3 regions of the Undibacterium sp. MH2W genome follow, and region 2 is predicted to be linked to each of the others. Evidence: riboswitches for the same ligand, from Rfam matches in the RefSeq annotation. Region 2 holds a riboswitch; each other region holds the start of a gene.
What was found. A riboswitch is a leader RNA that binds a small molecule or an ion and turns the genes downstream of it on or off. The one in region 2 is predicted to bind cobalamin.
Positions count from the first base shown of each region.

Region 1: another riboswitch for cobalamin. It lies ahead of ACO0K2_RS02165 (energy-coupling factor ABC transporter permease); the one in region 2 lies ahead of bluB (5,6-dimethylbenzimidazole synthase).
Region 3: another riboswitch for cobalamin. It lies ahead of ACO0K2_RS03720 (TonB-dependent receptor domain-containing protein); the one in region 2 lies ahead of bluB (5,6-dimethylbenzimidazole synthase).

Region 1 is NZ_JBMPPA010000001.1:504,968-509,524, forward strand. It holds gene ACO0K2_RS02160 (DUF3422 family protein) at 178-1,554, shown strand; cobalamin riboswitch at 1,851-2,085, shown strand; gene ACO0K2_RS02165 (energy-coupling factor ABC transporter permease) at 2,398-3,057, shown strand; gene cobM (precorrin-4 C(11)-methyltransferase) at 3,054-3,899, shown strand; gene ACO0K2_RS02175 (sirohydrochlorin chelatase) at 3,896-4,557, shown strand, end outside.
Region 2 is NZ_JBMPPA010000002.1:737,808-742,364, reverse strand. It holds gene ACO0K2_RS07610 (hypothetical protein) at 1-765, opposite strand, end outside; gene ACO0K2_RS07605 (single-stranded DNA-binding protein) at 917-1,237, shown strand; gene ACO0K2_RS07600 (glutathione S-transferase family protein) at 1,238-1,864, opposite strand; gene bluB (5,6-dimethylbenzimidazole synthase) at 1,919-2,707, opposite strand; cobalamin riboswitch at 2,750-2,941, opposite strand; gene ACO0K2_RS07590 (formyltransferase family protein) at 2,974-3,807, opposite strand; gene ACO0K2_RS07585 (formyltransferase family protein) at 4,068-4,557, opposite strand, start outside.
Region 3 is NZ_JBMPPA010000001.1:875,986-880,542, forward strand. It holds gene ACO0K2_RS03710 (histidine phosphatase family protein) at 1-294, shown strand, start outside; gene ACO0K2_RS03715 (PilZ domain-containing protein) at 457-810, shown strand; cobalamin riboswitch at 966-1,241, shown strand; gene ACO0K2_RS03720 (TonB-dependent receptor domain-containing protein) at 1,387-3,249, shown strand; gene ACO0K2_RS03725 (FecCD family ABC transporter permease) at 3,517-4,557, shown strand, end outside.

The DNA of each region.
Region 1 (4,557 bases), on a different contig from region 2:
TCCCTCACCATGATGCCGCCTGTGCTTCCCTATTCACACTGCGAGGCAGCTTCGCCGCTGAATTTGGTATGATTACTTGTATGAAGTGAGTCAGCATTGGGTAATACCGGTTATTTTGTGTGAAGCAGGCCCAGCAATGGGTTACTTTTGGAAGCGTTGCAATACGCTTAACGAGCAATGAATTTTCATTTTTCAGATTTAAACAATGCACTGCGCGTGCCCCTTGCCGCTGAAGTGCACTCGCGACCTTTCATGCCGCTCAATGCACCGGAATGTTTGACGCATTTGGCGGTGTATTCGAAGTCGCCTTCCAATGAATTAACAGAGCATCAGAATGCCCAGCATGCCTTGCTGGTGCATCTGTGTAGCTATTTTGGTGTGGTCGCACCTGGTCTGGGGGCGAAGTACTTCTACCATGATTTCGGACGATTCCGTCTGAAGTGGGAGTTGCATACCGAGTTTGCGACGTATACCTTTGCCTCGACGCCGACAAGCAAGGTCGGCGATGCCCAACAGACGCTTAGCATCGTTGATGCCTTTGAGCAGATGCCGATCACAATGATTCCCCATGAATGGCTTGCACGCTTGCAAGGACAAGTCATGGTTGGCGCACATGTTGTTTTTCATGCGGGTTCTGCCGAAACGCCAGAAATGCAGTCGGCATTGCAATCCCTGTTTGGTAAATCGATGTTTGTCGGCAGTAAGGTGCTTTCAGGAGGGGAAGTCTGGACTGACTTTTTGATTCACCCTGACGGGTTTAGCCGCTTTGTGCTGTGTGATGTAGCATTTACTGAGCATCAGGCAAGCCGGATGATTCAACGCGTGTTAGAGATTGAAACGTATCGCATGATGGCATTGCTTGGTTTGCCAGCAGCGCAAAAGTCGGCACCTGAGCTCAATATCATTGAAGCGGAGTTGTCGCAATTATGCGAGGAAATGGTGCGCGGCCAACAAGCAACGAGTGCAGACATGGCGCTTAATGTTGATGGTGAACAGGTTCTTCTCCAGAAAATTATCGCGCTAGCGGCCCGTCTGGAGGCGATTGCCCTCGAAAACAATTACCGTTTTTCGGCATCGTTGGCGTATTTTAATTTGGTGCAGATGCGTATCGACGAGCTGCGAGAGATCAATTTCCATGGGATGCCGACCATTGGCGAGTTTATGGACCGACGTTTGGTTCCTGCGATGAACACCTGCCAATCGATTGGTCGTCGTCAAGTCGCGTTGGCGGAACGGATTGCACAAACCAATGATTTGCTGCGAACGCGGGTGGGGATTGTGCAGGAACAGCAAAACCGCCAGATTTTGCAATCGCTCAGTAAGCGTGCCAAGCAGCAGGTATTGCTTCAGCAATCGGTCGAAGGTTTGTCGGTGGTCGCGATTTCGTATTACATGACGGGGTTGTTGGGCTATGTCGGTAAAGCGGTAAAAGCCGCTGGTTTTTACGTTAATCCGGACGTGCTGACGGGGGTGGCCTTGCCTGTGATTGTGTTCGGTGTCTGGCTGGGCTTACGTCGTATGCATAAAAAAATCTCTGTGCATTTGGTGGGATGATTCCTTGTTGAGGGAGGAGATCGCTGTTTCACGGAGAGCTATTACCAAGATGAATGACTGATATATAAAAATAGCTGTTGTTGATTTTGTTGCGATGCAATATAGTGGAACTGTCTCCTCCAAATCCGCAAAAGATTTGGATTTAAGCCCGCCTCGTGCGGGCTTTTTTTTTACCTTCATTTTGTTTTCATTTTCCTTTCATTTTCCTTTCATTGTTGTCTTATTTTTTCTGATTGACACGCTGCGTTGAGAAACAACACATGAAGTTGTTTTAATTTGAGGAAAAAGTCGGGTAGAATCGATATCGTCTTAAGGTGTTCTTTTGCTATCTGCAACAGAATTAAACGGGAAGCCGGTGCGTTGATGAGTGTCTTTTCATCGCAAACCCGGCACTGCCCCCGCAAAGGTAAATGAGTTAACTTCGGTTAGTGCTACGCAATATGTCACTGTGTTTTCGAACATGGGAAGGCGCGTTAGCTGGAATAGTTTCCGCTCATCAGTCCTGATACCGGCCTTATGTACTAGCGGCAATTTCGCGGTGGGCGATGCTTGCGTAATCCGTGCACGCGCACGCGTTCCGTATCCATTTCCTCTCCAGAATTGCTATTTTTTGCCACGCGGGTGTGCGGGTGAAAAATGACATTTGTACTCTCAATGCTTGTCAGGTCACGCTTGTAACGTCGTGCTTTTGCGCAAGGCTGTTTTTGGCTGCGCATCAGTGTGTGCTTCGTTGCGCTTAGGTGCATGCTTCAGCTGTGTCGTGCAACAACGAGAGGGGTTATTTTTTTCTGTGAAGTATGTACACGCGCTGGCGATGACTGACTCTTGTGATGAGGAATCGCTATGCATATCGAACCAGGCATTATTGCCCCGGCTAAACTAACTTTTGCTGCTGTCACTGCATCCGCAGTGTATCTTGGCTACTTACCATCGTTATTTCGTCGTCCGACTTTACTCTTACGTACTGCGTTGGCGGCGATTTTCTTCTCTCTGTTTATGCAGGCGTTCCACATGCAAGTGGGGCCCTCCGAATTGCATTTCATTGGGGCGATTCCGATTTATCTCAGTTTTGGATTTGTCCCCACCTTGTTTGGCTTTGCGCTCGGCTTACTTTTACAGGGTGTCTTATTCGAACCGCAAGATTTAGTGCACTTGGCCGTCAATAGCTTAAGCCTTGCTGTGCCACTCATGGCTATGCATTACAGCGTTGGTCGTCATTTGAAGAGGGTTAGTCTGACGACCTTACTCAAACTCGATGCCATGTATTACAGCGGTGTCACGTTGATGGTGGGGTTTTGGTTAGCCTTGGCGCAGCCTGAGACATCATTCCTTGCATGGTCACAATTCGCATCGAGCTATTTGGTACTCGTTTTACTAGAACCCATTTGTAGTTTGGCGATTTTATGGGGTATTCGTCGCTTTTCTGGTAGCAAGTGGCTTGCCTTGTGCATCTCCGATCAATCGCGGTCGGCATTATCTCTCCCTTCTCGCGCTGACGTATGAGCGACGTGATCACTCCCCACAAGCCAGGTCAGGTCTGGTTTGTGGGTGCGGGTCCTGGTGATCCGGATTTATTGACCGTGAAAGGACGGGATCTGATTGCCCGTGCTGGCGCGATTTTGTTTGCCGGATCCCTCGTCAATGAGGCGGCTACGCGATGGGCGCCAGCGGGTTGTGTCATCGCAGATTCCAAAGACATGACCCTTGAGGAGATGGCAACGTGGCTCATTGCTCAAGCACACCAACATGACACGGTGATCCGTCTGCAAACCGGCGATCCCAGCCTCTATGGTGCCTTGATCGAAGTTGTTCAGCCATTGGATGCCGCTGGTATCGCCGTGCAAGTGGTACCTGGCGTGTCCTCTGCCATGGCCTCGGCTGCTGCTGCCGTTGAAAGTCTGACCTTACCTGAAGTCACACAAACGGTGATCTTTACCCGCGTCGAAGGGCGTACGCCCATGCCTGAAGGTGAGTCGCTGGAAGAACTTGCTCGCCATCACACGACGCTCTGCATTTTTTTGAGCATCACTTTACTAGGACGGGTCACGACGTCATTGATTGCTGCTGGCTGGTCGCCCGATGCGCCGATGTTAGTGGTGCATAAAGCGAGCTGGTCCGATCAGGAAAAAATCATTCGCGGCACGATTTCAACGATACAACAACAGTGCCGTGACGAGAAAGTGGCGAGTCAGGCGATGATCATTGCGAGTCCCACATTGGGAGCAAGACAATGGACGACCTTGATTAAATCAAAGCTCTACGACGCCAGTTTTACCCACCGCTTCCGTCGCGCCAGTGTCGCGATGCCTTCTTCACCGCCCACCCATTCAACAGAGATTTTATGAAAAAAGAGACGATTCTCCTTGTCGGACATGGTTCCCGCGAGGCCGCAGGTAATGACGAAATTATGGCATTCGCTGCCCAGTGGCGCTTACGTCAACCGCAATGGCATATCGAGGTGTGCTTTATTGAGTTTTCAGAAATCACGATGCGCGTGGGGCTGGCACGTGCTGCACAACATGCCGATCGTGTGTTGGTCTTGCCACTCATTCTCAATGCGGCAGGGCACGTGAAGATGGACATTCCGCAAGCAATTGACGGTGCTCGTCTTGCCTTTCCTCACACTCAGTTTTTATATGCGCCGCATTTAACGGCATGCGATCCGATTTTAACTATCCTCAAGCGAAGGTTACGTAAAGCAATGCAGTCTTTGGATATGCCAGACCCGACAACAACAGGTGTGATTGTTTTAGGGCGCGGCTCATCGGATCGTCAGGCGAATGGCGATATGGCCAAGATGGCACGCTGGTTGATGGAAGAAAGTGACCATGAACTGGTTGATCTGGCATTCACTGGCATTACGTATCCGCGCATCGAGAAAGTGGTGCAGCGTCAGCACATGTTAGGGATGACACAAATTGTGGTGCTGCCGTATTACCTTTATAACGGGACTTTAGTCGAGCGGATTGCGCGTCAGGTGGCGCATTTAAAAGCGCAATATCC
Region 2 (4,557 bases):
TGAATACAGTGGATAGATGGCGTACTCGATCCACCCTTTTTCTTTCACTAGTTCGTTTTCGATGAGAACATTAAAAACGTGATGCCCAGGATACGCCTCGTGACTAGCAAGATCAATCGCACGGCTAATGAACATTGGAAAATCAGTATTCACCTCGATGAGGCTGTGGCTGTTTCCTTTGTACCAGTTGTACGCACTCCACACTTTGCCCGAAACATATTCAACGCTAAAACTCTCGTTGTCTGGCAAAGCGATGTAACGACGGGTTCTTGCACGGGCTTCATTGATGGCGGCACTAAAGACCGCATCGAGCTTGTCACGTGGGATTTCAAATTGCTTGTTGTAGTGCGAGAGGCGTTGGTTCAAATCGCCTTCGCCCGGTAATAAGCCATCGAGCTCAGCGAGTGTTTTATCCAGATCTGCAGGTGTTAGTGTCGGCGAAACGGCGTCATATAAAACTTTGGACTCTTCATCAAAAGGAAGTACTGTTCCATTCAGAAACGCGATATGTGCTCGCACTGCGGCGATCTGCAATCCTAAGAATACGTGACGCTCCGTTTGGTCTTGCGGTGCTGGTGGCAAACTCTTGCTGTGTGCAATGAGTGCATCAGCTTGCGCCAACAATGCGTTAAGCGATACCGCTTGCGTCTTCGCATCATCACGCCAGGCGGCAGGGCCGATGTAAGCATCGACATAGCTCTCATCATGTTCACCGACGGCAAGCACGAGTTTCACGTACGTTTCTGCAATATGGTCGAGATTCATTTGTGTTTCACTTTCAAAAAAAGTGGCGCTATCATTTATTTTTGTACCATGAATGAGCGTACAGACAATTGCTTTATTTTTCTAACCAGCGTCTAATCTGACACCGTCGCATGCTTTTTGTGACATCTTCCATTTTAGACAAACTCATCCCATGATAGATGCATTAATTTCTGGCCGCTTATACGGCCGTGCCGAAGAACGGAGTGGCCAGAGCGGCTCGCTGTATGTTACTTGCAAAGTCCGCGCAATGACCGATGACGGTGATACGCTGATGTGCAATGTGATTGCGTTTAACGATCAGATCCGCAGCCTGTTACTCAGCCTCGACGACGGTGAGAGCATTTCCTTGTCTGGCGCATTGACGCCGAAAGTGTGGATCGATAAACAAGGCAAACCCCGCCCCGCCATCGATCTCATTGCGCATGCTGCGATCAGTGCACATTTGGCGGTGCGTGCAACGACAAGCGAATAATCAGGGCTGGCCATTGCGCCCGTGTTGCATGAAGCCAGAACGTAGACTCAAGCGTTCATAGTACGCATTAACGGCGGGAAGTGCTGGTCGATCCATCGGCATTGATATCCAGCGATGTGTCGACAAACCGAGCACAATGTCGGCAAGCGTGAAGGCTTCACCGACGGCGTAGGCACCCGTCTTTTGCAATTGCGCTTCGAGGATCGACATGTGTCGGTTCCACTGCTCGATACTCATGGCGACAGCCTTTTGATCTGTATGGGCAGGGCTCTTTCTAACCAGCGCCATAAATGCATATCGCCATGAATTATTCAACTCGGTTGCCTGCCAGTCCATCCACTGCTCCACCTGCGCTCTGGCGCGTGGATCGGTCGGCAGCAAATCCGACCGTGCATGTGTGCCAGCAAGGTAGCGGCATATTACATTCGACTCCCACAAGACAAAATCCCCATCAAGAATGACGGGCACCATGGCGTTAGGATTGAGGCGCATAAACTCCGGCGTCGTGACTGACTGCGCCGTACCAGCACCATATTGTTCTTGCTGAAACGGGAGACCGATTTCAGCACACGTCCACAATACTTTGCGGACATTAATTGACGGTGATTTACCTAAAATGGTGAGCATGTTGATGTTCCCCGGATAAAAGTTAGCCTATGCGACACGACATCATAAGTCATTTTAGGATGACTTTTCCGCTTTGCTGCATTGACCTCCTGCCCGGTGAGCAATCTCTTGCGCGCGTTGTTGATCGCGTTTTAAATAACGCATCAGCGGCAGACTGCCGTCGGTTTGCCCCCATTGATCAACATACACCAATTCTTCGATCGGTAATCGCGGCAACCATCCTTTGGATTCCAACTCTGGCTTGGGATAAAAATGGCTGACATAGCCAACGCAGAGATAAGCAATGGGAACAATATGCGCCGGAATGCCCAGGGCGGCTTGGAGCTCATGCTCATGAAATATACTGACCCACCCCACGCCCAGCCCCTCCGCTCGGGCGGCGAGCCACAGATTCTGCACGGCGCAGACGCTGCTGTATAAGTCCATGGTTTTCATATGCGTACGCCCCAAGACAACGCTCCCCGTTCGCTCACGATCACAGGTAATGCAAATGCCTATGGGAGCTTCGCGAATACCCTCTAGTTTTAGCTGCTGATAGGTATTGCGTTTGTCGCATTCAAACATCGTCAACGCTTCGGCATTAGCAGAGCGATACGCTTGCTGGACGCGTAGTTTCACATCGTCAGATTTGACGAGCAGAAAATTCCACGGCTGCATGAAGCCGACAGACGGCGCAAAATGGGCGGCGGTTAAGATACGACTCAGCACCTCATCGTCCACCGCCTTGGATAAAAACTGGCTTCGGACATCGCGTCGAGAAAAAATAGCGTGGTAAATCGCCTCACGGGCTTGCTCTGAAAAGGCGTGATCATCCGGCATACCGGAAACAGGTAGTGTTTGCATGAATTCCCCTAATGCAAAAAATGAGGGGTAGCCTGACCAAGCTCCCTGGATACGATTCAGGCCGGTCTTCTGACTTAGATTCATCTGATACTGACACCTTCCCGCAACATGGCTTGTTACAGTGGTCTACCGTCAGTATCATCCTCCATACAGCGTTGGGCACGTGGCGGACTCACACCGCCTTCCCGATTCTCCAGACAATCATTGTCCGGCACCTGAAGGGCGCGATGATCTATCGGAACCAGTTGGGCTGTCAAGCAGCATCGTTACAAGCTAGGACTGAGATGCCATTCATTTAATGCGACATACCCGTCGACGCAAGCGATGACGACGGTCATGCCATTGACGTGCACAACACTTCCAGACTGATGAGTATGTGGCTCAGGCCAAGCAAAGCCTGCTTTGACCTGGATACGTTTTTGATTCACGTCCGCGATACACTCCACCTGTCCGAATGCTCGTAATTGCTTTTGAATACGGGCGACAGGCTGATCAAAATGCAAGGTACGTTCTTCTTCAGTGAACAAAGGCCAGTATTGCCCCTCACCTTGCGCTGTCGCTGCTTGCCAACTGTTGATGAATTGGTGGGCTATCCGTAAACCTAACCGTCCAGCAGCCATCTGCAATTTGATATTCAGACTCTCGTGTGTTTCGTCCTCATCGATATCAAATAGTTCTCTGTCCAGAATGGCACCCGTATCAAATTCACGCTCGATTTTATGACAGGTGATGCCCCATCGAGTGTGATCGTTTAAGATCGCATTCACCATGGGATAGGGACCGCGTCCCATTGGAAGTGGTGCAGGATGAAAATTAATCGCAAAGGGTAAGCTATCTCGCCATTCAGGAATACGCCAGTTGTAACTACCAACCACCAAGACTTCACATCCTGCTTCTTTCAGATCCTGCATATCCGACGGCATCATTTTCGATAACTGAATTGGAATCTTTTTTAGCTGAGCGAGCGCTACCAATGCCTTATTTGCACTAAGCAAATTAATTTCGGGCGCAGAAAACAGTTTCACTGGCTGCCAACCAGCTTGGATCAGGGTCTCAAACAGCTTTAGATTTCTGTCGCATCCAGTGAATGCAAAATGCATAGTGTTCTCTTATCATTTCTTTTTGGTTGCTCTCGTGTGTTCTCTTGGGTGCGCTGCACTAGGCTTCATTTCTTTCAAGAAAGTAGCTACGAACTCCACCATCTGTCGATGCACGTATCGCTTTCTTTCATGCATCATTGTCTGTCTATGATGCAACATTACATTCCGTCTTATGTATCGTTTTGGATCGCTCTGTATGGGTATTTTGCGTCTTTGTATGAAAGTGAAATCAGCGTGGTATCTGACGGGTTGAAATGACACTACGTAGGAGAAAAATACCAGTCAGAAAACACGACAAATCCATCTTTGCATGCAATAACAATCTGTCCCGCATAGTTATGCACAATCGTACCAATGGGCTCGTTGTGTGACTCATGCCAAGCGTAGCCCTGACGAATACGCACCGGGCGGTGAGACAACATTGCGAAACATTCCAACCGACAAAATGCGCGTAACTGTAAGCGGATCCGATGCACTGTCTCGGCAAAATCAATGGTTCGATCTTCCACCGAAAAGAGCGGCCAGTAATCGCCCTCTGGTTGAATTTTTGCCCCATCCCACAATGCAACAAAATCATTTATCACCTTGGTCGCAAGACGCGCCGCTGCCATCTGCACTTTGATTTGCAAACTCTCGTGCGATTCAAATTGGTCTAATGTAAATGTTTCATCTGCGAGGATTGCGCCGGTATCGTAGCCCGCATCGATGCGATGACAACTCACCGCCCAATAGCGATGCTGATGCAAAATT
Region 3 (4,557 bases), on a different contig from region 2:
GCGTGGGATGCGATTCCACGCGAGCAGATTGACGCGTGGGCTGCTGATGTCGTGCATTACCCTCCTGGTGGAAATGAAACGTTATTCAAGATGGTGGAGCGAGTCATGGCATTGATTGCTGACCTGCAGGCGCAATCGACGGATCAGGCGATACTTGTTTGTCATGCAGGCGTGATCAAAATTCTGTCGGCTTGGCGATCTGGCGACACCTTGATCAGCCTTGCAGAACGTGTGGCGCAAATGGAACAGCGGTTTGAATTTGGCTCTTGCACGGAGACAAAGATAGTCGAGTGATGCTACTATTTTTCGGTGGGACGTTGTTTAAAAAACAGGTATTGCGAGGTGGTTCATCTCATTGAGTTGATCTGATGCTTGATTTCACTGAGCGCTTGTGTTTTTTCGACGTGGCATTTTTCGTAAAAAAACCGTAATGCGAACCTTCATGGTCTAAAGCATATGATAGAACTAAGAAAAGCCCCCCGAATCAACGTCACTTGGCGCGCAGGCGTTCGACTCAAAGACGGCCGTATTCTTCTCTGCAAGGCAGTCAATATCTCTAAAACAGGGCTCTTGCTCGAGTGTACCCAGACCTTGGTGCCTGGCGTTGCCTATCCTTTGGTGATTGAGATCCCATCGCTGGTCAATCGTGCCGAACTCATCAGAGTGAGTTGTCAGTGCGAAGTAAAACATGCCGTGCTAAGTGGTGATTTTTATCGCGTTGGTGTGGCGTTAACAGGTCTTCCAAGCAGCGATGGTGAATTAATCAGCGCATGGGTTTCTATGACAAGTCAACAAATGACGCATGCATAAGAAGCTTGCATTGGGTGTGTCCCTTGCCCGTATTTCGTCTTTTTCGCTCAATTCCGCCTCACAACGTGCCATGGAATGATGGGCGTATAGGGTTCCTCACAGGTATCTGAGGCATTCGTCGCAGAGACTTGGCTTGCCCAGAGCGCCATCCATCTATAGAATGAAGGGGTTTTGGTGCTCGCAAACATGTTCATGTTTGCGGTTAAACGGGAAACATGATGTATTTTCAGTAACAAGACGTAAGCGGGTTTACCCCAGCTTGTGAATTGCTATTGGGAAATAACAGGAATGTGCTGCCCCCGCAACGGTGTACAAATCGCCCAGCTTTACGCTGAGCCAGCTATCTTGCAATACCACTGTGCTTGTCTGCATGGGAAGGTCAGATAGTGATATTTGTCAGCCCGGATACCGGCCAGAATACGTGAAGTAATACGAACGGGGCGTTTCGTTGAGCGCTGACATCTGTCGGTGATGTCGTGATAGAGACGACACCCAACCCAACCACCCATTTCGTCATTATTTTGTTCGATGCTGCCTGCGGGGACGTTGGCGGCATGACCTTTTTTTCTCATTAGCATGAATCTTGTTTTAAAACCTATCGCTATGGCATTGGCCGTGGCCGCCGCTTTCCCAGCAATTTCTTCAGCACAATCTAAGTCCGACAGTGCTACGCAAAACGTCATCGTGACGGCTGGACGTCAGGTTCAGGCCGCAAAAGATGTTCTGGCGGACAACGTCGTGATTACTTCGGAACAAATTGCGCAAGCAGGTTCCGAATCCTTAGTAGACCTCTTACAGCAGCAACGTGGTATTGAGATTTCCACAAATGGCGGTGCTGGCGCGACTGCTTCCGTTTTTATGCGTGGCGGTAGCAATGCACAAAACGTTGTTCTGATTGATGGCGTCCGTTTCGGTTCGTCAACGCTCGGCGGTGCGAGCTGGGAAACAATCCCACTGTCACAAATTGATCATATTGAAATCGTATATGGCCCATTGTCGAGTTTGTATGGTGCCGATGCTGTTGGCGGTGTCATTCAGATCTTTACCAAAAAAGGTAATGGCCCAGCAGCACTGACGGCATCTGTCGGTGCGGGTAGCTATGGATTGCGCAAAATGCAAGCGGGTGTCTCTGGCTCTTCGGGGGTGTCAGGCAATGATTTCAGTTATGCACTCAATGTAGGACATGAAAATAACAGCGGTTTTTCTGCGACGAACCCGAATGCGGGTCCTTACACCTATAACGCAGACAAAGACGGTTATAAGCTTGATAGCGCGAGTGGCCGTTTTAACTGGCAATTTGCGCCGGGCTACGAAGCGGGTGCGACATTCACTCAAAGCCGCTTGAACGCTCAGTATGATTCAGGTCCTTCGTATGATGACCATAGTGTCGAAGAGTTACAAACAATCGCGGTCTACGCCAAAGCCCAAGTCAATGACATCTGGACGGCGAAGTTACAGGTCGCTCAATCTGGCGACCTCGGTTTTTCTGACAGTGCCTATGGACAGAGTCAGATCGATACCCACCAAAATCTGATTAGTCTTCAAAACGATATTCGCTTCGGTAAAGACGTTTTGCAATTGATTGCCGAAAACCGTCAAGAAAAAGTGACTGGTTCCAATGCCGATATCAACAAAAAAAGACGAACAAATTCGCTCGCTGCCTCGTATGTATGGAAGGAAGATGTCCATTTGGTGAGCCTCAGTATCCGCAACGATGACAGCTCGGTGTATGGTTCGAACACCACCGGCAGCGTTGCCTATGGTTATCGTCTGACACCAGATTGGCGTGTGAACGCGAGTTTTGGTACAAGCTTCCGTGCGCCGACATTTAATGATCTGTATTACCCAGGATATGGCATCGCAACCAACCAGCCAGAAAAAGCGAAAAATGCTGAGGCGGGTGTGTACTATGAACACGATACGACCCAGTTCAGCGCGGTTGTGTATCACAACAAAGCGACGAATTTATTGGTCTATGAGTCAACATGCCCAGTACTGCAGTCAACGCATCCATACGGATGTGCTTACAATGTTGATCGCGCAACGATGTCTGGGATTACCTTGGGTGGCAATACGCGATTGAATGACCTCGTATTACGTGGTTCGATTGATTTCCAAAATCCTGAGGACGATACCACCGGTAAACGTCTGGCGCGCCGCGCAAAACGTCATGCTAGTTTTGGCGCAGAATACAGCATCGCACAAGCCAAGTTGGGTGTTGAAACCTTGTTTTCTGGTGACCGCTTTGATGATATCGCCAACAAGAAATCCTTGGGCGGTTATGGTCTGATGAATTTGTATGGCACTTACGCGCTCACAAAAGACCTGTCGTTATTGGCGCGTTGGAATAACGTATTCAATAAAGAGTATGCCTTTGCCTACGGTTACAACACACCGCGTTCTAATGTGTATGTTGGTTTGAACTACGGTTTTAAATAAGTCAGTTGTTATTGGAATCTGCGTCGTGACACGCTTTAGTCGGTAAGCCCTAACAGGTTTAAGAAGAAAAGCGAAGCGGCGTAGATTCTTCAATAAGATCTAGTGTCGATGTGGCGCAGTCGTTGTGGCGATGGATGACAGATAACGCATGTTTGGTTATGTGAAAGCGCTATTGTTATCAATCGATGTGTGGTTGAAGTAATGGGTAAGAACTGTCGCAGGCGTTCATGCGCGTTCTCCCTTTTTTTGGGTTTGGGCATAACACCAATGTCTTTTTTTTCTCATCGTCAGCACCCCGATCGCCGAGCGATACCGGTACTACAAAGTGCTGCCGTTATTTTGCCTGCGTTAGGACTGTTTGCGCTCGCGAGCTTGATCACGGCTTGTCTGTGTGGCTCTGTCAGCCTGACGCTTAGTGAACTGTGGCATGCAGTATTTGAATTAGTGCATGGCGAACCGTCATCGTTGGCGGCGAGTTTATTGGAACTCCGTCTCGGCCGTGCTTTCACTGGATTTATTACCGGTGCCACATTGGCATTGTCTGGTGTGATGATGCAGGCCTTGTTACGTAATCCTCTTGCTGATCCGTATGTGCTTGGCATTTCCGGTGGCGCCTCTGTGGGCGCATTGGTGATGATTTTATTTTACGGCGCTTTTTGGATGGTTGATATGGCTGCCTTTGCGGGTGCCATTCTCGTCGCCCTGTTGCTATTCGCGCTGGCTTACCGCGATTTACGGGGCAGCGGGAGTAGTGATGGTAGTGCGCCAATTTTATTACTCACAGGGGTGATCGTCGCCTCTGGTTGCGGTGCTTTAGTCACATTGATGTTATCCGTGGCACCTGATAGCCGCCTACGCAGTATGGTGTTTTGGATGATTGGTGATTTATCTAACACCCAGAGTCGTTATATGCCATGGATCATCGGTGTTGCTGTCTTTTTGTTTGCAATGCGTCATGCACGCGGCATGAACATCGCCGCCATGCATGCAGACAATGCCACTACACTGGGGGTGAACATTGGACGCTTACGCCAGAGCTTATTTTTTTGCTCTGCGCTCTTGACTGCCAGTGCAGTCAGTACCGCAGGAAGTATTGGGTTTGTTGGCCTCATCATGCCGCATGCCTGTCGCTTTGCCTTGGGGCCCGATCATCGGTTACTCATTCCAGCCGCGACTTTGGCGGGTGGTGGATTTTTGGTTTTCGCTGATACCATCGCTCGTACCGTCGTTGCGCCACAGCAGTTACCCGTTGGCGTCATCACAGCGATCATTGGTGTGCCCATGTTTTTGTTTCAGTTGCATCAATTG